2 regions of the Neobacillus sp. DFD-2R genome follow, and region 1 is predicted to be linked to the other one. Evidence: a T-box and tRNA genes for the amino acid it is inferred to sense, from the RefSeq annotation. Region 1 holds a T-box; the other holds one or more tRNA genes.
The links. The T-box of region 1 lies ahead of ileS (isoleucine--tRNA ligase). A T-box ahead of a tRNA ligase gene usually reads a tRNA of that ligase, here a tRNA-Ile.

Region 1 (10,496 bases):
CAGTAAAGTTACCCTTTTGTTGATGTCGCTCATGCTGTACACGGAGTAGCATTACAACATCTGCTTCGCTAATTGCCTCATCAATAGGTTTAAATCTCGATAAACTTAAACTACGGTTATCAAACCATTCTTCCGGTCCTGAATAAATAACCTCTGCTCCCAGCCTTGTCAGTACATCTGCATTCGAGCGCGCCACCCTGCTATGACTGATGTCCCCAATGATGGCAATTTTCAACCCTGTAAAACCGCCAAATTCCTGTTGGATGGTCATAAGGTCAAGAAGTGATTGTGTCGGATGATGTCCACAACCATCTCCTCCATTGATAATCGGAATATTAACTTTTCCAATTAACTCATCAAAGTATCGATCTTGCTCGTGCCGAATGACAATTGTATTAACACCGATCGATTCCAATGTTTTCACTGTATCGTAGAGCGTCTCGCCTTTTTGAACACTGGAAGTTAGTACTTCAAACGGGATTACCTCTAAACCTAACCTTCTTTCAGCGACTTCAAAGCTGCTCTTTGTTCTTGTGCTTGGTTCAAAAAATAGGTTGGCAGTAAAGATTTGGCCTTCCGGCTTCCATTTCATCCCATTAGCAAACTTCCTTGCATCCGATAAAATTTGATAAACCTCTTCAACCCTTAATTCGTTCGTGGTTAATAAGTGATTTAGCATCTAATTCCCGCCCTTCTTATTTGGTTAAAAAAAACACCCTGACCGATTAATCAGGGTGTAAAACTTCCACTTAAAAATTAGGCATACGAGAAAGTAATTTCCCCGAAAATTTATCCTAATTCTACGTATTACACCCTTATAAGCCTCTCCGGACCTCATTTAAAAGGTTACATTCATTTATTATGCAGTTTTTCGTTTTACAGGAGAGTCTGTCACTTCAAACATATTTTCATCAGCTGATTGTCTTCCAGGGAGTATAAGGTTTAGCAATACTCCAAAAATGGCAGCCAATGCCATACCTTGGATTTGAAATTGCTGAGAAACTTTAATATACGCACCGCCAATCCCAATAACAAGTATTACTGATGATATAACAAGGTTTCTTTTATCTCCAAAATCAATTTTACTATCAACAAGCATTCTTAGTCCTGAAGAAGCAATGATTCCAAAGAGAAGGATTGATACGCCCCCCATAACAGGGGTTGGAATCGTTTGGATTAATGCTGTCACTTTACCAATAAACCCAAATATGATAGCGAATACGGCTGCACCGGCAATTACATAGACACTATAAACCCGTGTAATAGCAAGTACACCGATATTTTCACCATAAGTTGTTTTTGGCGGACCTCCAAGCAATGCTGAAATAATTGTTGCTGTACCGTCCCCAAGAATCGACCGTTGTAATCCGGGTTCTTTAATATAGTCACGTCCTACTACTTTACTAAGAACAAGCTGGTGCCCAATATGCTCTGATATTGTTACAACAGCAACCGGTGCCATTAAAAGTATAATATCCCATGATAATTTCACTTTATAGCTTACGAAAGGAATCATAAATGCCGGCATTTCAAACCAATGTGCTTTTAATACTGGAGTAAAATCAACAATCCCAACAATTAGTGCGTATATATACCCTACAACAATTCCCGCCAAAATCGGGATAATGCTTAACATTCCTCTTAAATAAATGGAAAAGATGATGGTTGCAGCCAGTGTTACAAGCGCTACTGAAAAATGAAGCAAGCTATATTTTCCAGCCGGATTATTCATTGCCATGCCAACAGCAGTTCCGGAAAGTGCTAACCCAATTACGATAATGACCGGACCTACAACTACAGGTGGCAGTAAATTCATAATCCAACGATGTCCGGCCTTTTTAATCACAAGGGCGACAATTCCGTAAACCAAACCTGCGATGAAGGTCCCAACCATAGCTGCCCCAGGTCCGCCGGCAGCCTTAGCAGCTATGACCGGAGCAATGTAGGCAAATGAAGAACCGAGATATGCCGGAACTTGCATTTTGGTTATAAGCAAAAATGCCAATGTGCCAAGTCCACTTGAGATAAGGGCAATTGCCGGGCTCATTCCAACTAGATATGGTACAAGGATGGTCGCTCCAAACATTGCAAATAAATGCTGTAAGCTTAAGGTTAACCATTGTCCGGGCCTTGGAATATCTTTTACATCTAAGATTGGTTTGTTATTCATCTTTTCTCCTCCTGCATTTAAACCATGTGTATTATTCTTATGATGGATATTAATTTCAAAAAAAACCCCCTTCGTCCAAGCTGGTACAAAGAGGGTAGAAATTCCGAAAATATACAAGATTACCGGAAATCCCCTTTGTCAGCCTCTCGGGACTGCATTTAAAAGGGCTGCTATTTATTTGTCAAAAATACTTACCTGATCAACTTTATCTACTTCGGCTAATTCAACAACGATTTTTTCAATGCTTGATGTTGGTATGTTTTTCCCTACATAGTCCGCTCGAATTGGCAGCTCCCGATGGCCACGGTCAACTAACACTGCAAGCTGTATCGATGCCGGGCGGCCAAGATCCATAATTGCATCCAAACCGGCCCGAACAGTTCTTCCTGTATATAACACATCATCCACGAGGATAACTTTTTTATCGGTAATATCTGCCGGAATATCAGAACCTTTTACTAGCGGTTCTTGATTATCAGTTTTTTTTGTTAAATCATCTCGATAAAGAGTTATGTCAAGTTCTCCAACCGGAATCGGATTTCCTTCAATCTCTTTTATTTTTTCGGCGAGTCGTTTAGCAATGAATATTCCTCTTGTTCGAATCCCTACAAGGACACATTCCTCAATCCCTTTATTTTTCTCAATAATTTGATGTGCAATCCTTGTCAAAGCTCTTTGAATGGCTTGTTCGTCTAGAACTAATGCTTTTTGGTTCATCATTACACCTCATTTACAATAAAAAAACCTCTCACCGATTCGGAAGAGAGGTAGACAAGTTATATTTCAGATGATGTAGACATAGTTAGCCTATCATCTTAACCGTTTCCTTCTCAGCCTCACGGGACTGATTTAAAGGCTTATTCAACTATTGTTATCTTACTTTACTTCTCCATAGCTGTCAACGGTTATTTCTTAGTTGTTCAAGCAATTGTTCAAAATCATCAGGAAGCGGCGCTTCAAATTCTAAATACTCATTGGTTCTCGGATGGTTAAAGCCAAGAACACCGGCATGTAATGCCTGTCCATTAATATCAAGTGTTTTTTTCGGTCCATATTTCGGATCCCCCGCAAGCGGATACCCAATATATTTCATATGAACACGGATTTGATGGGTCCGTCCCGTCTCTAATTGACATTCCACAAACGTAAAATCTTTAAATCGTTCAATGACATGAAAATGTGTTACAGCATGTTTTCCATTATCTACTACTGCCATACTTTGCCGTTCCTTTGAATCCCTTCCAAGCGGAGCATCAATTGTTCCAAAATCATGGGGTATCACGCCATGGACAATAGCTTTGTACTTTCGCGTTACTGTTTTATGAACCAATTGGTTAACAAGGCTTTCATGTGCTAAATCGTTTTTTGCAACCATCAAGAGCCCGGAGGTGTCTTTATCAATACGATGAACAATCCCGGGTCTTAAAACTCCATTAATACCTGATAAGTCTTTACAATGTGCCATTAATCCATTTACAAGAGTGCCGGTCATATGACCGGGAGCAGGATGAACTACCATACCTCTTGGTTTATTAACAACTAAAACATCTTTGTCTTCGTAAAATATAGCCAAATCCAGCTCTTCAGGAATTACATCCAGTTCCTCCGGGTCATGAATCGTGATTTCAATTTGATCACTTAAGCTGCACTTATAATTCGTTTTCACGTTCTGACCATTTACAAGGACATTTCCTTCCTTTATCCATTGCTGAACTTGTGTCCTTGACCATTCCTTATCTAAAGATGAAATCACCTTATCGATGCGGTCTCCCTTTTGATCTTCAAGAATGGTGTGTTCCATTTTCTCCATAAGACTTCTCCTTTGGTTCTCTCTCATCACGAAGCATTTGAATCATAAGTAAGATTACTCCAATAACTAAAGCCGAGTCTGCAATATTAAATACTGGAAAATTATAACCAAAAATATACGTATGAATAAAGTCAACTACTTCTTTACGAATAACACGATCTAAAAAATTACCGATGGCCCCTCCAAGCATTAATGAAAGGGAAACTCCTAAAAGCCATTTTCCTTTGGCTGCTTTTTGAAGGTAATAAATGATTGCAACAATGACAATTAATGTGATTACATAAAAAAGCCACATTTGTCCTTGTAAAATCCCCCAAGCAGCTCCTCGGTTTCGGTGAGAGGTAATATACAAAATATTATTTATTATGGTGATACTATCACCAAACTGCATTTTGCTCACGATGAGCCATTTCGTAAACTGATCCAACAAAATAACAAAAAGGGCAATTAAGTAAAACACTAAGAAATACCTCCACAATAAACAAGACTTCCTTAGCATTTTAGCATACAATTTATTGAAACGACAATGTGACGTTTTAAAAAGGATGATCAGATTTGTTTACGGCGGAATAATTCCAATTTTTCCGAATCTTTTATCGACTTCAGGGTCGGTATTATTTTTAATAATGCTTCCGGTAAAAACTCCCCGGAAATTTCACACTGACCATAATTTCCTTTTTTAATTTTATTTATGGCCAAACAAATGTCTGCAAGTTCCTCTTCTAATATAGGGGTAATCCAGTCATTTTTCTGTTTACCCTTCAATGAATTTTCAATTTCAACCTGTGATTGACGGAGTTCGAAAAACAGCTTTTCCTGCATGGCATTCATAGTGTTGTTACCTCCGTTTGTCATTTTCTTTATTATTTCCTACTTTAAAAACTCGAAGCGGGAAACAATTTGACATCATCAACAACAATTAACGGAGGTGGAAAAATTTAAAAAAGGCTGACTCTTTTGACAGAGTCAACCTCTTAATTATTTATAAATTGTGTGAGTAGTTTTCTTTTACAACATCAGCACAGCGCAGACATAGCGTTTTATGCGTTGGGTCTTGACCCACGTCAGGTGTAACAACCCAGCAGCGCTCACATGTTTCCCCTTCTGCTTTAGAGACAAGAATGGCGGCTGTATCTAATTTAAGTGCAATTTCCGGAGCATCCTCATATAAGCCTGCCACTTCAAAACCTGAAATGATAAACAGCTGCTTCACATTTTCTTGAATCGAGTCAAGAAGCGCTTTTGTTTTTTCATTTACATATAAGGTAACTTTTGCAGTTAAGGATTTACCAATGACCTTTTCATTTCTTGCTTCTTCAAGAGCTTTTAGAACATCATCTCGAAGCTTCATGAATGCGGTCCATTTTTCCTCTAATACTTCTGCTTTTGCAAGTTCTTTATATTCCGGTAGATCTGTTAATTGAACACTATCTTCTTTAACATCTGGAATAAACTTCCATACTTCATCAGCAGTATGAGAAAGAATTGGCGAGACAAGTTTTGTTAACGCAAGTAAGGACTCATATAAAACAGTCTGAATCGCACGGCGCTCATAATTGTCTTTTGCCTCGATGTAAAGAACATCCTTTGCAAAGTCCAAGTAAAAAGCACTAAGATCGAGCGTACAGAAATTATTAACTGCGTGATAAATGCCTGCAAATTCATAGTTTTCATAAGCATTACGAACATATTTGACAAGCTTATTTAGTTTAACTAACATAAATTGATCAACTTCACGAAGATTTTCGTAAGCAATCATATCTACAGCAGGATTAAAATCTGCTAAATTTCCTAATAAGAAACGGAAGGTGTTTCGGATTTTCCGATAAACTTCGGCAACTTGTTTAAGAATCGCATCGGATACACGAACATCTGCCTGATAATCAACTGATGCAACCCAAAGGCGTAAAATATCTGCCCCAAGCTGATTCATAACCTTCGCCGGCACAACTACGTTTCCAATTGATTTACTCATCTTTCTTCCTTCACCATCAAGTGCAAAGCCGTGGCTTAATACTCCTTTATAAGGGGCTTTGCCAGTTACCGCTACAGCTGTTGATAAAGAAGAATTGAACCAGCCGCGATATTGGTCAGACCCTTCAAGATATAGATCTGCAGGACGCACGAGATCTTCTCTTTCAAGGAGAACAGCTTGATGGGATGAACCTGAATCAAACCAAACATCCATGATATCTGTTTCTTTTGTAAAGGTTCCATTTGGACTTCCCGGATGCGTAAACCCTTCTGGAAGCAGGTCGTTTGTTTCACGTTCGAACCAAACATTCGAACCAAACTCCCGGAATAATGAAGAAACATGTTCAATGGTTTCATCAGTAATAATTTCCTGGCCATTTTCCGCATAGAAAACAGGAATTGGTACACCCCATACCCGTTGACGGGAAATACACCAATCACCCCGGTCGCGAACCATGTTAAACAGACGAGTTTCTCCCCAAGCCGGTACCCACTTCGTTTCCTTAACCGCTTCAAGCAAATCATCCCGGAAGTCTTTAATTGATGCAAACCATTGTGCAGTCGCACGGAAGATAACAGGCTTCTTCGTCCGCCAATCGTGTGGATAAGAGTGAGTAAAAAACGAAAGTTTTAAAAGTGCTCCCGCTTCTTTCAAGCTCTCGGCAATTGGTTTGTTCGCCGCATCATAAAATAATCCTTCAAAACCAGGTGCTTCGCTTGTCATAACACCTTTATCATCTACAGGGCAAAGTACATCAAGGCCGTATTTTTGTCCGACATAGAAGTCATCTTCCCCATGACCAGGTGCAGTATGAACGCATCCTGTTCCGGCATCGGTTGTGACGTGTTCACCTAACATCACTAAAGAATCACGATCATATAAAGGATGCGCGGCAATGATATATTCTAATTCCTGCCCTTTAACCTTTTTAACAACCGTAGTTTCTTCCCAACCTATTTCTTTCGTGACTGCTTCTAAAAGTGCTTCAGCAACTAAGTACTTGTTCCCGTTAGCCATAACCACTACATAAGTTAGGTCAGGATGGACAGAAATTCCAAGGTTTGCAGGAATGGTCCAAGGCGTCGTTGTCCAGATTACAATTTGGGTATCGGTATCAAGAACCCCCTTACCATCTTTAACCTTAAAGCCCACATAAATCGATGGTGACTTTTTATCCTGATATTCAATCTCAGCTTCAGCGAGAGCGGATTCGCTTGACGGGGACCAATAGACAGGCTTAAGGCCTTTGTAAATATAACCTTTTTTCGCCATTTCCCCAAACACTTTAATTTGCTGTGCTTCATATTCAGGTTTAAGTGTAATGTATGGGTTCTCCCAATCACCGCGAACTCCTAAACGTTTAAATTGAGTACGTTGATTTTCAATTTGCTCAAGGGCATATTTGGTACAAAGCTGGCGGAATTCTGCGACCGTCATTTCTTTACGTTTAACGCCCTTATTGGTTAATGCCTGCTCAATCGGCAGTCCATGTGTATCCCAACCGGGAACATAGGGAGCATGAAAGCCGCTCATTGACTTATAACGGACAATAAAGTCTTTCAAAATTTTATTGAGGGCGTGACCCATATGGATATCTCCGTTGGCATAAGGGGGACCATCATGTAAAACAAACATTGGCCGGCCTTTCGTCCGCTCCTGAACTTTTCGATAAATTTCCATCTCTTCCCACTGCGCCTGAATATCAGGTTCTCTTTGTGGAAGATTGCCTCGCATCGGAAATTCGGTTTTCGGCATTAATAACGTATCTTTATACTCCATTAGTTTTTCCTCCATTTTTTCGTTCTTTAGAACAGAATGACCTTTTTTCCATAAAAAAAACCCTCTCATCCCAAATAGGGACGAGAAGGTTTTTTCCCGCGGTACCACCCTGATAGATCGTACGGATATTAAAGAAATTCGTACCATCCTCTTAAGCATTCGTAACGTGAATCAACGCCACAGCCTACTGCCTTTAAGGGGTTCGACCTGGAACTCGAGGGTGATCTTCTAATTTTTCAACTTTATCGGGCTTTCACCATCCCCGACTCGCTGTCTGAAAGCTTTAGAAAAATTGTACTATCCCTGTCAACGTCATTTTCCATTCTATTTTACTTTGTTAAAAAATTATATGCGAAACAATACTATTTCGTCAAGCTAAGGAATCCTCTTCTTGATGTACTTTTAACTCTGTTGCATCAATTTCATACTCTAATAAATGGTCCCAATCATCGGTGTTAAGCATATCAAGCTGGGCTTCAATTAGCATTTTAAAACGAGTGCGGAATACTTTCGATTGCTTTTTTAAATCCTCAATTTCAAGAGCAATCTTTCTTGCTTTAGAAAGGGATTCATTGACAATGCGGTCGGCATTTTTTTCCGCTTCTTTTATAATTAATTTCGCTTCTTTTTGTGCATTTCGTTTAACCTCTTCACCGGCTTCTTGGGCAATGATAATCGATTTGTTAAGTGTTTCTTCAATATTAACAAAATGGCCTAAACGGTCTTTCATTTCTGACAAGCGCTCTTCCATTTCTTTTTTCTCACGAAGCACTAATTCATAATCCTTGATGACTTGGTCAAGGAATTCATTAACTTCATCTTCGTCGTAGCCACGAAAGCCTTTATTAAATTCTTTATTGTGTATATCTAACGGCGTTAACGGCATCATGCCACCTCCATATCAATGTCAGCTTCTCTATGTATAAAACAAATATTCGACAAGGTTTTTAAAAATCCTTCATTAAATTTAATTATTTTTGCTTACCTACTTTTATTCGCCATTTTTCTTTTTTAGTTCTTCCATCAATTGACATAATTTTAGCTCTCCCATGTCCACGCACTGAGATTAAATCACCTTCAGCGCATTCAAATGATGAGTTCTCAATCAATGTCCAATTTACTTTTACAAGGCCCTGTTGGATAAACAGTTGTGATTTTTGCCGAGATATATGATGAATCCCTGAAATAACTGTATCCAGTCTTAATGATGAGACTGTAAGATCATTTTCTCCCCATAATTCTTGAGAGGAAATTGCATTTTCTAATTCAATCTCTTTTAATTTTATGCCTGCCCTACCAATAGTTTGTAAATTGTTTTGGATATATTCCTTTACCTCATTTGCAACAAAAAATTGAATTCTACCATCCTTAAAAAGGATGTCACCAAATTTCCCCCTCTTTAATCCTAAGGACATTAAAGAACCTAAAACCTGAGGGTGTTCAATGCTAACAAACTTGGATGGATAGTCGATCTCAAAAAGACTTATTTGAAAATCATCTTGAACAGCTGTTAGATAATCAGGTAATAATAACGCTCTATTTCTTTCAACTTCCGGATCCCCCCCAAATAACTGATATTTTACATCACCATGATCACCGACTAACATTTTAAGAATATGCTGTTCCCTTGGATCAAGAAAATCAGTTAATTTTGAGGCATAATTTGTTTCGACATAACTCATCCATTGTAAGACCTGATCAATAAATTCCCGTTCTTCCGGTCGGAAATGCTGATAAATGCTCATTTATGAAAACACAACCTAATTCCAAATTCTTACGTAAGCCAAACAGATAAACTGTGTACTCCGCTTCTCGCAAAGTTTAATACCAGAAATGCAACAATAGGTGAAACATCCATCATTCCAAATGGTGGAATTATTTTTCTGAATGGTTCTAAATACGGTTCACATATTCTTGCCAAAAATCGTCCAATAGCCGTATCTCTGGCATTTGGAAACCATGACATCAAAATGTATATAATTAACGCCCATGAATAAATACTAATTAACTGCTGGACTAAATCTAAAATCATCCCCATTTAAGCTACCACCTCGAATCTTGATAATCGTGTTCCTGAATCAACTCAGAAATATTTCCGGAAATCTCAACGTTATCCGGTGTACATAAAAAAATACTGGAACCGATTTTTTGAATGTCTCCGCCTATTGTATAGACCGCTCCACTTAAAAAGTCAACAATTTGCCTTCCTTGTTCTTTGTCTATTCGTTGAAGATTAACCACAACAGCCCGGCGATTTTTTAAGTGGTCGGCTATATCTGTGGACTCGGAATAGGAACGCGGCTCTACTAAGATTACTTTTGAAGATTTTTGCACACTCTGCAAACTGACAACATTTTGTGTTTTAACCGGTTGCTGTTGAGTTTTAACCGGTTGCTGGAAAGTTTTAACAGGTTGTTGATAAGCTTTAACAGGTTGTTGTCTAAGAGGCCTTACCGGTTCTGCATCCTCTTCCTGAAAGTTATCATTGTTATCATTAGGTTCATCATCTAAAAAGAAAAATGTCTTAAGTTTTGATTTAATTGTCATTTTTTACCCTCCTTAACCATCTTCACCTACAAGTGCTGTACCTATTCTTACCATTGTTGCACCTTCTTCAATGGCAACAGAAAAATCGTTGGACATTCCCATGGAAAGTTCTGAACAAGGGGCAAAGTCCAAGTTAAGGGCTTGTACTTGATCACGAAGTTTCCATAATTGTCGAAAGCAGCTTCGTAAAATCTCTTCATCATTTGTGAAAGGAG
Region 2 (10,496 bases), 1.4 Mb from region 1:
CTTCAAAGCTCGTAATGGCCGCTTCATAATCAATTGATAGCTGTTCCAGATATAATGGGCTAATATTTTTCTCAACTTCGCGCCCTCTTATTTTAATCCGCTTTAAAAGCGTATCCAGACTTGCATTTAAATAAATGATAACATTAGGCTTCGGCATATCTTCTGTAAGAATTTGATAGATTTTATTATACTTTTGATACTCATCCTTATTTAATGTTCTTTGCGCAAAAATAAGGTTTTTAAAAATATGATAATCGGCTACAACCGCTTGATTTCTGCTTAAGTAATGGGTATTGATATCCCCTAATTGCTTATAACGATTGCAGAGAAAGAACATTTCCGTTTGGAAGCTCCATTCCTCGATATTTTCATAAAATTTCCCTAAAAATGGATTCTCGTCAACAATCTCTTTTAATAAAGCAAAATTAAATTGATTTGAAATGGCTTTGGCGAGAGATGTTTTACCTACACCAATCGGCCCTTCAACGGTAATAAAGGGTGTATCCCCCATTGTATGTCCTCCTTCTCCAATGCCTGCACTTCTAGTATTAACCGGTATTAACTGGGTATTTTCTACTCAAAATGGCACAAGCTTTATTTTAACACAATCTGTAACAGGAATGGATATGGAATATTTATAAGAAAGTAGTTTTATGTCGAATAAATGAAGAAACTGCCGAATATCGGCAGTTCTTGGTTGAAAAAATTTATGATGGTCTTTTTGTTACATTGAAATTGTCCACGATTAATAACCAGTTTTGCGGGAAAGACAATCCTAGCTTCCAGTAGCTCATTCCTCTTATATTTAATTCTTTAATTAAGTTAAACTTGGCTTGGATCGAACGGGCATCCTCAAACCATACCTCATGCTGCTTCCCGCTCGAATCTGTATAATTGAAATGAGGCGCTTGCGCTTTTGTATCATACTGAATAGGGACATGGTGACTTGCTGCAAGCTGAATCGCTTGTTGCGGACTGACCGCCTTTGCTGTTGTTCCCTGAACAAACGGCAGGGTCCAATCGTATCCATATAGGTTTTGGCCCATAAGGATTTTAGTTGATGGAATATCTGTAATCGCATAATCTAAAACTCTTCTTACCTGATCAATCGGTGATACCGCCATCGCTGGGCCGCCGCTATAGCCCCATTCATAGGTCATGATAACCACAAAGTCAGATATTTCCCCATGGGCCTTATAATCATGTCCCTCATACCATTTGCCTTTTTGCGTCGCGCTTGTTTTCGGAGCCAGTGCGGTCGACATCAACCAGCCTTCATTCTTAAATCTTGCCTTTGCTTTTCTTAAAAAATTATTGTAGGCCTCGCGGTCGACCGGGCGTAGGTATTCAAAGTCAAAGTGGATATCCCTGAACCCATATTTTTTTGCAGTCGTGACAACACTGTTTAAAAATTTATCTTGGATCGCGATATCAGTTAATAAAATCCGTCCTAATTCATCACTGAATTGGTCGTTTTCCTGATTGTTAATGACCATCATTAAAACATTTTGATTCGCTTTCGCAATAGCGGGGAAATTATTCAACAACGGTTCCTTTAGTGTGCCATCACGGCGGGCTTGGAAAGCGAAAGGTGCTAAATAAGTTAGATAGGGTGCAGCCTCACGGGCGCTGTTTTCTAAAATAGGAGCAACAGATGTTCCGCGGGGTTCTACATAGCCGTTAAATTCAGCATTTCTTTTTTTCGTTCTTGGAATATAAAGCCGATACCCAACTTGGAGATGTTGATTGACCGAAATTCGATTTACGGAAGCAAGCTCCTGAGGCGGTACTCCTACTTTTTTTGAAATAGTCCATAAGCTATCTCCCGGATGAACAAAATAAAAACTGCCGATGATCGGGATGATAATTGATTGTCCCGTGACAAGATTGTTTGGATTCGGCAACTCATTTGCATCAGTTATATCTTTAGCCGTCGTATGATATGACCTGGCAATACTTTCTAATGATTCATTACTTCGAACCACATGAATTTGCATCCTATCCCCTCCCTTTAAACATACGCTACACCTATTTTATGAGGGTGGGAGTGGATAAATGTTATAATTATTGTAAATTTCCTGATTGCCGGACCATAACGGGGCCGTAGGAAAAATCAAAGTTAATAATCATGTCAATAATAATTAAGGCAGGAAGGATATAATTCATCTATTTATCTCTTTCTTATTCTATTTTGGAGAGTGGAAGTAATTTCTGCCCGTTTAAAAGGGGAAACGTTGTGATGGAAGATCTGATTAAAGATGAACATTATATGAGAGAAGCAATAAAGGAAGCGAAAAAGGCGGAGGAATTAAATGAGGTACCGATTGGAGCCGTAATTGTTATCGGTGATAAAATTATTTCCCGGGCACATAATTTGCGGGAAAGTCAGCAAAATGCCGTTGCGCATGCTGAACTATTAGCCGTCGACCTTGCTTGTAGGGAAATAGGCTCTTGGCGTCTGGAGGATGCTACTCTGTATGTTACATTGGAACCTTGCCCAATGTGTTCGGGAGCGATTATTTTATCAAGAGTAAAAAGAGTGGTCTATGGTGCAGCAGACCCAAAGGGCGGGTGTGCGGGCACATTTATGAATCTCTTGCAGGATGAGCGCTTCAATCATCAATGTGAACTTACAAAAGGAGTATTGGAGGAAGAGTGCGGTCACATGCTCTCCAGTTTTTTTCGAGGGATTAGGGAAAGAAGAAAATTAGAAAGAAAACAGGCAAGAGAGTCACAATTGGATAATGTGACAGGAATTGACAGGGAATAAAGATTGATTTTTTCTCTGAATGTTTGTATACTAAAAAAGCGTCATATCGACGCACTTAAAAATTGGTATCAACTTTGCCGTGCTAGGTGGGGAGGTAGCGGTGCCCTGTACTCGCAATCCGCTCTAGCGAGACTGAATCCCTTCCTGAGGCTGATGTCCTGTAGGGTCTGCCTTAAGTAAGTGGTGTTGACGCCTTGGTCCTGCGCAATGGGAATCCATGAACCATGTCAGGTCCGGAAGGAAGCAGCATTAAGTGGACGCTCCCATGTGCCGCAGGGTTGCCTGGGCCGAGCTAACTGCTTAAGTAACGCTTATGGGCGTCAGTCGAAGGAAGGTGCACGGCAGTTATTACATATGCCTATAAAATGACTCATCTCGATTTCGGGATGAGTTTTTTTGTGAACTCTAATGAATTCGTTTTGGAAAAATAAATTTAGATAGAGTATAATAAATTAGATGAAAATTCGGAAGGGGGCGGTGTTTTTTGGCTTATCAGGCTTTATATCGTGTTTGGCGTCCGCAAACATTTCTCGATGTAGTAGGACAAGAACATGTAACCAAGACATTGCAAAACGCCCTTCTCCAAGAGAAAATTTCTCACGCCTATTTATTCTCCGGACCTAGAGGGACTGGTAAAACAAGTGCGGCAAAGATTTTAGCGAAAGCGGTTAATTGCGAGCGTGCACCTGTAACTGAGCCCTGTAATGAATGTGCAGCCTGCCGAGGGATTACAAACGGAACAATTTCGGATGTTCTGGAATTTGACGCCGCATCAAACTCACGTGTGGAAGAAATGCGTGATGTCCTTGATAAGGTCAAATTTGCCCCTACAGCTGTTAAATACAAGGTCTATATCATTGATGAAGTGCATATGCTATCCATTAGCGCCTTTAATGCTTTGCTAAAAACATTAGAAGAACCACCGAAGCATGTTATTTTTATTTTGGCCACAACGGAGCCCCATAAAATACCGCTGACGATTATCTCTAGATGCCAACGCTTCGATTTTAGACGGATAACAGCCCAATCGATCGTGAATCGGATGAAGTTAATTGTCGAGGAAACAGGGGTTTCATGCGATGAACGGGCGCTGCAAATGATTGCAAGAGCAGCGGAAGGCGGTATGCGTGACGCCTTAAGTTTATTAGATCAAGCGATATCCTTTAGTCAGGAACGTGTTACCTTAGAGGATGCGCTTACTGTAACAGGCTCTGTATCACAGGGCTTTCTAAACAAATTAGCAAATGCATTCCAAGAGAAGGATGTTGCAACCGGATTAGATGTGTTGGAGGAGCTTTTATTCCATGGTAAAGATCCAACCCGTTTTATTGAGGATTTAATTTTATTTTATCGTGATATGCTGCTGTTTAAAACGGCGCCAAATCTTGAGGAATCCTTAGAAAGAGTAATGTTGGATGATGATTTCCTTCGTATGGCAGAATCGACACAGACTGCTCATATATATCAGCTTATTGATCTATTAAATAAAACACAGCAAGAAATGCGCTGGACGAACCACCCAAGAATTTTTCTGGAGGTCGCTATTGTTAAGCTATGCCAAATGGAAGTGAAGCAAATAGAACAACCTCAGACAGATCAAGTCTTACAGTTAATTTCGAGAATTGAACAGCTGGAAAATGAATTACAGCAGTTGAAGGCCGGCGGCGTAACGGTATCTCAGGAATCAGCCCCTTCTGCACCAAAACCTGCTCAAAGAGCTTCGAGAAAAGGTTTCCAACCTGCAGTCGGTAAAATAAATGAAGTTTTAAAACAAGCAACGAAAAGTGATTTAAATCAAATTAAGAGTAAATGGGCAGAAATGCTGACAAGGTTAATGAAATCCCATGCGGCATTATTAAATGAAGCTGAACCTGTGGCCGCTTCCTCAAATGCCTTTATTGTAAAATTTAAACATGAAATTCATTGTCAAATGGCTATGGAAAATACCCGGTTTATCGAAACAATGACAACAGCATTAAATGAATTAACGGGAAAAAGATTTTCTTTGTTGGGTATTCCTGAAGATCAATGGATATCCATCAGAGAAAGCTTTTTAAGTACGCAGCATGCTGATGAAGGAGAGAGCGGTGAAAATAAGCAAGAGGAAGAACCGCATATTTCGGAGGCAAAAAAACTGTTTGGTGCTGAATTTGTAGAAATTATTGATTAATTAATTGGAGGTAGAAATGATGATGCGTGGCGGAATGGGAAATATGCAAAATATGATGAAGCAAATGCAAAAAATGCAAAAGGAAATGGCTAAAGCACAAGAGGAGTTAGGTCAGCAAAAGATCGAAGGCACTGCGGGCGGCGGTATGGTTACTGTAATTGTTACAGGACATAAGGAAGTAGTGGAAGTGAAAATTAATCCTGAAGCGGTGGATCCGGAAGATGTCGAAATGCTCCAGGATCTAGTCTTAGCAGCAACCAATGATGCCCTTAAAAAGGTAGATGAGCTGACCAATAATACAATGGGGCAATTTACAAAAGGAATGAATCTTCCTTTTTAGGAGAGGAAATACATGCATTATCCTGAACCGATCTCAAAGCTAATAGACAGCTTTATGAAATTGCCAGGTATCGGCCCAAAAACGGCTGCACGTCTGGCTTTTTTTGTCTTAAGTATGAAAGAAGACACTGTACTTGATTTTGCGAAAGCACTGGTGAATGCAAAACGTAATCTTACTTATTGTTCAGTATGCGGGCATATTACTGATCAAGACCCTTGCTACATTTGTGAGGATGTGCGGAGGGACAAGAGCATTATCTGCGTTGTTCAGGATCCAAAAGATGTTATCGCTATGGAGAAAATGAAGGAGTTCAATGGTTTGTATCATGTTTTACATGGTGCAATCTCTCCGATGGATGGGATTGGACCGGAGGATATTAATATCCCCGATTTATTAAAGCGACTGCAGGACGAAACGGTGCAGGAGGTAATCTTAGCGACAAATCCGAATATTGAAGGTGAAGCAACAGCCATGTATATTTCAAGATTGTTAAAGCCGTCAGGGATTAAAACGACAAGAATTGCCCATGGTCTTCCTGTTGGCGGGGACCTTGAGTATGCGGATGAAGTTACCTTATCAAAAGCGTTAGAGGGCCGAAGAGAATTATAAATACCGGGGGAATCAACTATGTTTTTTCGGCGTAAAGGAAGGCTCCGAAAAGAGTTTGATGAAAAGCTGTTAACCCAATTAACTGAATATAAGGCAGATTGGCAGCAGCAAAAACTGCTTTTAGATAAAAGCTTTGATCCATCAGAGGAAGTTATTTGTCAAACAAAAATAGCGGAAGTAAAATATTTCTTTCTATTAAAAGAAGCAAAACAGCGAAGTATAACGCTAAAGAGATAAGAATAAGAATTAAGCTATTCCCATCCATGGTCTATTTTTACAGACTTGTACATAAAGTTAGTAATAAAACTTGGAGGGGGATAGCTTTTTTGGAACCAATTATCGTAATATCCGTTTTAGGCGGGCTTATACTTTTATTATTATTTACAGGCGGTCCGTTTAAATCCGTAAGATTTGTGGGCCAAGCTGTTATTAAATTATTAATTGGAGCATTATTCTTATTCTTCCTAAATGTTGCGGGTAATCGTTACGGCATTCATGTACCTATTAATTTTGCCACATCGGCTGTATCGGGTTTCTTAGGGATACCGGGGTTATTTGCTTTAGTAGCTATTCAAAAATGGATTTTTTAACCACGAAACCGCTGTGTAACAGCGGTTTTCCTATTTCTCATAGGGGAACTGCGCCTTTTGTCTTCGCCCTTAGGGGCTCAATAATCGGCGAATTAGCTCTAATAATTAAACGAAATAATTTTTTTATAATAATGTATTGACCGATTCGCTGAATTGCTGTAATATATGAAAAGTCGTCAGCGAACGACGAAAAACAAATCCAAAAAGTTGTTGACTTAAACAACTGAAAATGTTATATTAATAAAGTCGCTTGTGAGCGGCATTAGAAATTGATCTTTGAAAACTAAACAAACAAAATCGTGCAAACAAACAATAACTTTTAGTGGACCTTTCATTAAGAAAGTAAAACTAAGCCAACGTAACAAATGAGCTAATCAACTTTCTTGGAGAGTTTGATCCTGGCTCAGGACGAACGCTGGCGGCGTGCCTAATACATGCAAGTCGAGCGAATCTTTAGGAGCTTGCTCCTGAAGGTTAGCGGCGGACGGGTGAGTAACACGTGGGCAACCTGCCTGTAAGACTGGGATAACTTCGGGAAACCGGAGCTAATACCGGATAATCCTTTTCTTCACATGAGGAAAAGCTGAAAGACGGTTTCGGCTGTCACTTACAGATGGGCCCGCGGCGCATTAGCTAGTTGGTGAGGTAACGGCTCACCAAGGCGACGATGCGTAGCCGACCTGAGAGGGTGATCGGCCACACTGGGACTGAGACACGGCCCAGACTCCTACGGGAGGCAGCAGTAGGGAATCTTCCGCAATGGACGAAAGTCTGACGGAGCAACGCCGCGTGAGCGATGAAGGCCTTCGGGTCGTAAAGCTCTGTTGTTAGGGAAGAACAAGTACCGGAGTAACTGCCGGTACCTTGACGGTACCTAACCAGAAAGCCACGGCTAACTACGTGCCAGCAGCCGCGGTAATACGTAGGTGGCAAGCGTTGTCCGGAATTATTGGGCGTAAAGCGCGCGCAGGCGGTCCTTTAAGTCTGATGTGAAAGCCCACGGCTCAACCGTGGAGGGTCATTGGAAACTGGGGGACTTGAGTGCAGAAGAGGAAAGTGGAATTCCACGTGTAGCGGTGAAATGCGTAGAGATGTGGAGGAACACCAGTGGCGAAGGCGACTTTCTGGTCTGTAACTGACGCTGAGGCGCGAAAGCGTGGGGAGCAAACAGGATTAGATACCCTGGTAGTCCACGCCGTAAACGATGAGTGCTAAGTGTTAGAGGGTTTCCGCCCTTTAGTGCTGCAGCTAACGCATTAAGCACTCCGCCTGGGGAGTACGGCCGCAAGGCTGAAACTCAAAGGAATTGACGGGGGCCCGCACAAGCGGTGGAGCATGTGGTTTAATTCGAAGCAACGCGAAGAACCTTACCAGGTCTTGACATCCTCTGACACCCCTAGAGATAGGGCTTTCCCCTTCGGGGGACAGAGTGACAGGTGGTGCATGGTTGTCGTCAGCTCGTGTCGTGAGATGTTGGGTTAAGTCCCGCAACGAGCGCAACCCTTGATCTTAGTTGCCAGCATTCAGTTGGGCACTCTAAGGTGACTGCCGGTGACAAACCGGAGGAAGGTGGGGATGACGTCAAATCATCATGCCCCTTATGACCTGGGCTACACACGTGCTACAATGGATGGTACAAAGGGCTGCAAAACCGCAAGGTCGAGCCAATCCCATAAAACCATTCTCAGTTCGGATTGTAGGCTGCAACTCGCCTACATGAAGCCGGAATCGCTAGTAATCGCGGATCAGCATGCCGCGGTGAATACGTTCCCGGGCCTTGTACACACCGCCCGTCACACCACGAGAGTTTGTAACACCCGAAGTCGGTGGGGTAACCGTAAGGAGCCAGCCGCCTAAGGTGGGACAGATGATTGGGGTGAAGTCGTAACAAGGTAGCCGTATCGGAAGGTGCGGCTGGATCACCTCCTTTCTAAGGATATATGCCGGACATATGAGCCGGACAAAACAGTTTGTGACACGTTCTTTGTTTGTTTAGTTTTGAAGGATTAATTCAATCTTTCTTTATTTTAATAATTATTCGTTGTGAGGGCCTATAGCTCAGCTGGTTAGAGCGCACGCCTGATAAGCGTGAGGTCGATGGTTCGAGTCCATTTAGGCCCACCATCTCATAACGGGGCCTTAGCTCAGCTGGGAGAGCGCCTGCTTTGCACGCAGGAGGTCAGCGGTTCGATCCCGCTAGGCTCCACCAAAGACGTTTTTAAACGTCTGATTCGTTCTTTGAAAACTGGATAATCGTAAAGAAGAAGTCAAAGTAAGAACCGAGTAATAGGGAAAAATGCAGTTCAATTTTTCCTTGCCATTTTAGTTTTCTCTCTTATTTAAGTAAGAGAAATAAACCTTTTAGGTTAAGTTAGAAAGGGCGCACGGTGAATGCCTTGGCACTAGGAGCCGATGAAGGACGGGACTAACACCGATATGCTTCGGGGAGCTGTAAGTAAGCTTTGATCCGGAGATTTCCGAATGGGGAAACCCATTGCTCGTAATGGAGCAATATCTTTACCTGAATACATAGGGTATGGAAGGCATACCCGGGGAACTGAAACATCTAAGTACCCGGAGGAAGAGAAAGCAAACGCGATTCCCTGAGTAGCGGCGAGCGAAACGGGACATAGCCCAAACCAAGAGGCTTGCCTCTTGGGGTTGTAGGACACTCAACATGGAGTTACAAAGGAACGGGGTAGATGAAGCGATCTGGAAAGGTCCGTCATAGAAGGTAAAAACCCTGTAGTTGAAACTTCGTTCCCTCCTGAGTGGATCCTGAGTACGGCCGGACACGTGAAATCCGGTCGGAAGCAGGGAGGACCATCTCCCAAGGCTAAATACTCCCTAGTGACCGATAGTGAACCAGTACCGTGAGGGAAAGGTGAAAAGCACCCCGGAAGGGGAGTGAAATAGTTCCTGAAACCGTGTGCCTACAAGTAGTCAGAGCCCGTTTATGGGTGATGGCGTGCCTTTTGTAGAATGAACCGGCGAGTTACGATTACATGCAAGGTTAAGTTGAAGAGACGGAGCCGCAGCGAAAGCGAGTCTGAATAGGGCGAATGAGTATGTGGTCGTAGACCCGAAACCAGGTGATCTACCCATGTCCAGGGTGAAGTCCAGGTAACACTGGATGGAGGCCCGAACCCACGCACGTTGAAAAGTGCGGGGATGAGGTGTGGGTAGCGGAGAAATTCCAATCGAACTTGGAGATAGCTGGTTCTCTCCGAAATAGCTTTAGGGCTAGCCTCACGTAGTAAGAGTCTTGGAGGTAGAGCACTGTTTGGACTAGGGGCCCTCATCGGGTTACCGAATTCAGACAAACTCCGAATGCCAAAGACTTATCCGTGGGAGTCAGACTGCGAGTGATAAGATCCGTAGTCAAAAGGGAAACAGCCCAGACCACCAGCTAAGGTCCCAAAGTATACGTTAAGTGGAAAAGGATGTGGAGTTGCTTAGACAACCAGGATGTTGGCTTAGAAGCAGCCACCATTTAAAGAGTGCGTAATAGCTCACTGGTCGAGTGACTCTGCGCCGAAAATGTACCGGGGCTAAACGTATCACCGAAGCTGTGGATTGACATCGTTGATGTCAGTGGTAGGAGAGCGTTCTAAGGGCGTTGAAGTCAGACCGTAAGGACTGGTGGAGCGCTTAGAAGTGAGAATGCCGGTATGAGTAGCGAAAGATGAGTGAGAATCTCATCCACCGAATGCCTAAGGTTTCCTGAGGAAGGCTCGTCCGCTCAGGGTTAGTCGGGACCTAAGCCGAGGCCGAAAGGCGTAGGCGATGGACAACAGGTTGATATTCCTGTACCACCTCTTTATCGTTTGAGCAACGGGGGGACGCAGGAGGATAGGGTAAGCGCGCTGTTGGATATGCGCGTCTAAGCAGTTAGGCTGCAAGCGAGGCAAATCCCGCTTGCGTGAAGGCTGAGCTGTGACAGCGAGGGAAATTTAGTACCGAAGTTCCTGATTCCACACTGCCAAGAAAAGCCTCTAGCGAGATAAAAGGTGCCCG

Region 2: it has a tRNA-Ile gene. The T-box ahead of ileS (isoleucine--tRNA ligase) is inferred to sense a tRNA for this amino acid. The anticodon was not compared.

Annotation. Positions count from the first base shown of each region.
Region 1 is NZ_CM173228.1:4,072,612-4,083,107, forward strand. It holds gene AC3ANV_RS20260 (aspartate carbamoyltransferase catalytic subunit) at 1-679, opposite strand, end outside; gene AC3ANV_RS20265 (solute carrier family 23 protein) at 860-2,170, opposite strand; gene pyrR (bifunctional pyr operon transcriptional regulator/uracil phosphoribosyltransferase PyrR) at 2,345-2,887, opposite strand; gene AC3ANV_RS20275 (RluA family pseudouridine synthase) at 3,069-3,980, opposite strand; gene lspA (signal peptidase II) at 3,952-4,479, opposite strand; gene AC3ANV_RS20285 (hypothetical protein) at 4,530-4,811, opposite strand; gene ileS (isoleucine--tRNA ligase) at 4,963-7,734, opposite strand; T-box leader at 7,808-8,053, opposite strand; gene AC3ANV_RS20295 (DivIVA domain-containing protein) at 8,105-8,620, opposite strand; gene AC3ANV_RS20300 (YlmH family RNA-binding protein) at 8,706-9,479, opposite strand; gene AC3ANV_RS20305 (YggT family protein) at 9,509-9,772, opposite strand; gene AC3ANV_RS20310 (cell division protein SepF) at 9,778-10,281, opposite strand; gene AC3ANV_RS20315 (YggS family pyridoxal phosphate-dependent enzyme) at 10,294-10,496, opposite strand, start outside.
Region 2 is NZ_CM173228.1:5,430,521-5,441,016, reverse strand. It holds gene AC3ANV_RS27395 (deoxynucleoside kinase) at 1-511, opposite strand, end outside; gene AC3ANV_RS27390 (glycosyl hydrolase family 18 protein) at 708-1,997, opposite strand; gene tadA (tRNA adenosine(34) deaminase TadA) at 2,249-2,770, shown strand; RNA gene ffs (signal recognition particle sRNA large type) at 2,848-3,112, shown strand; gene dnaX (DNA polymerase III subunit gamma/tau) at 3,255-4,940, shown strand; gene AC3ANV_RS27370 (YbaB/EbfC family nucleoid-associated protein) at 4,960-5,280, shown strand; gene recR (recombination mediator RecR) at 5,293-5,889, shown strand; gene AC3ANV_RS27360 (YaaL family protein) at 5,908-6,126, shown strand; gene AC3ANV_RS27355 (pro-sigmaK processing inhibitor BofA family protein) at 6,216-6,479, shown strand; rRNA gene AC3ANV_RS27350 (16S ribosomal RNA) at 6,860-8,409, shown strand; tRNA gene AC3ANV_RS27345 (tRNA-Ile) at 8,527-8,603, shown strand; tRNA gene AC3ANV_RS27340 (tRNA-Ala) at 8,613-8,688, shown strand; rRNA gene AC3ANV_RS27335 (23S ribosomal RNA) at 8,844-10,496, shown strand, end outside.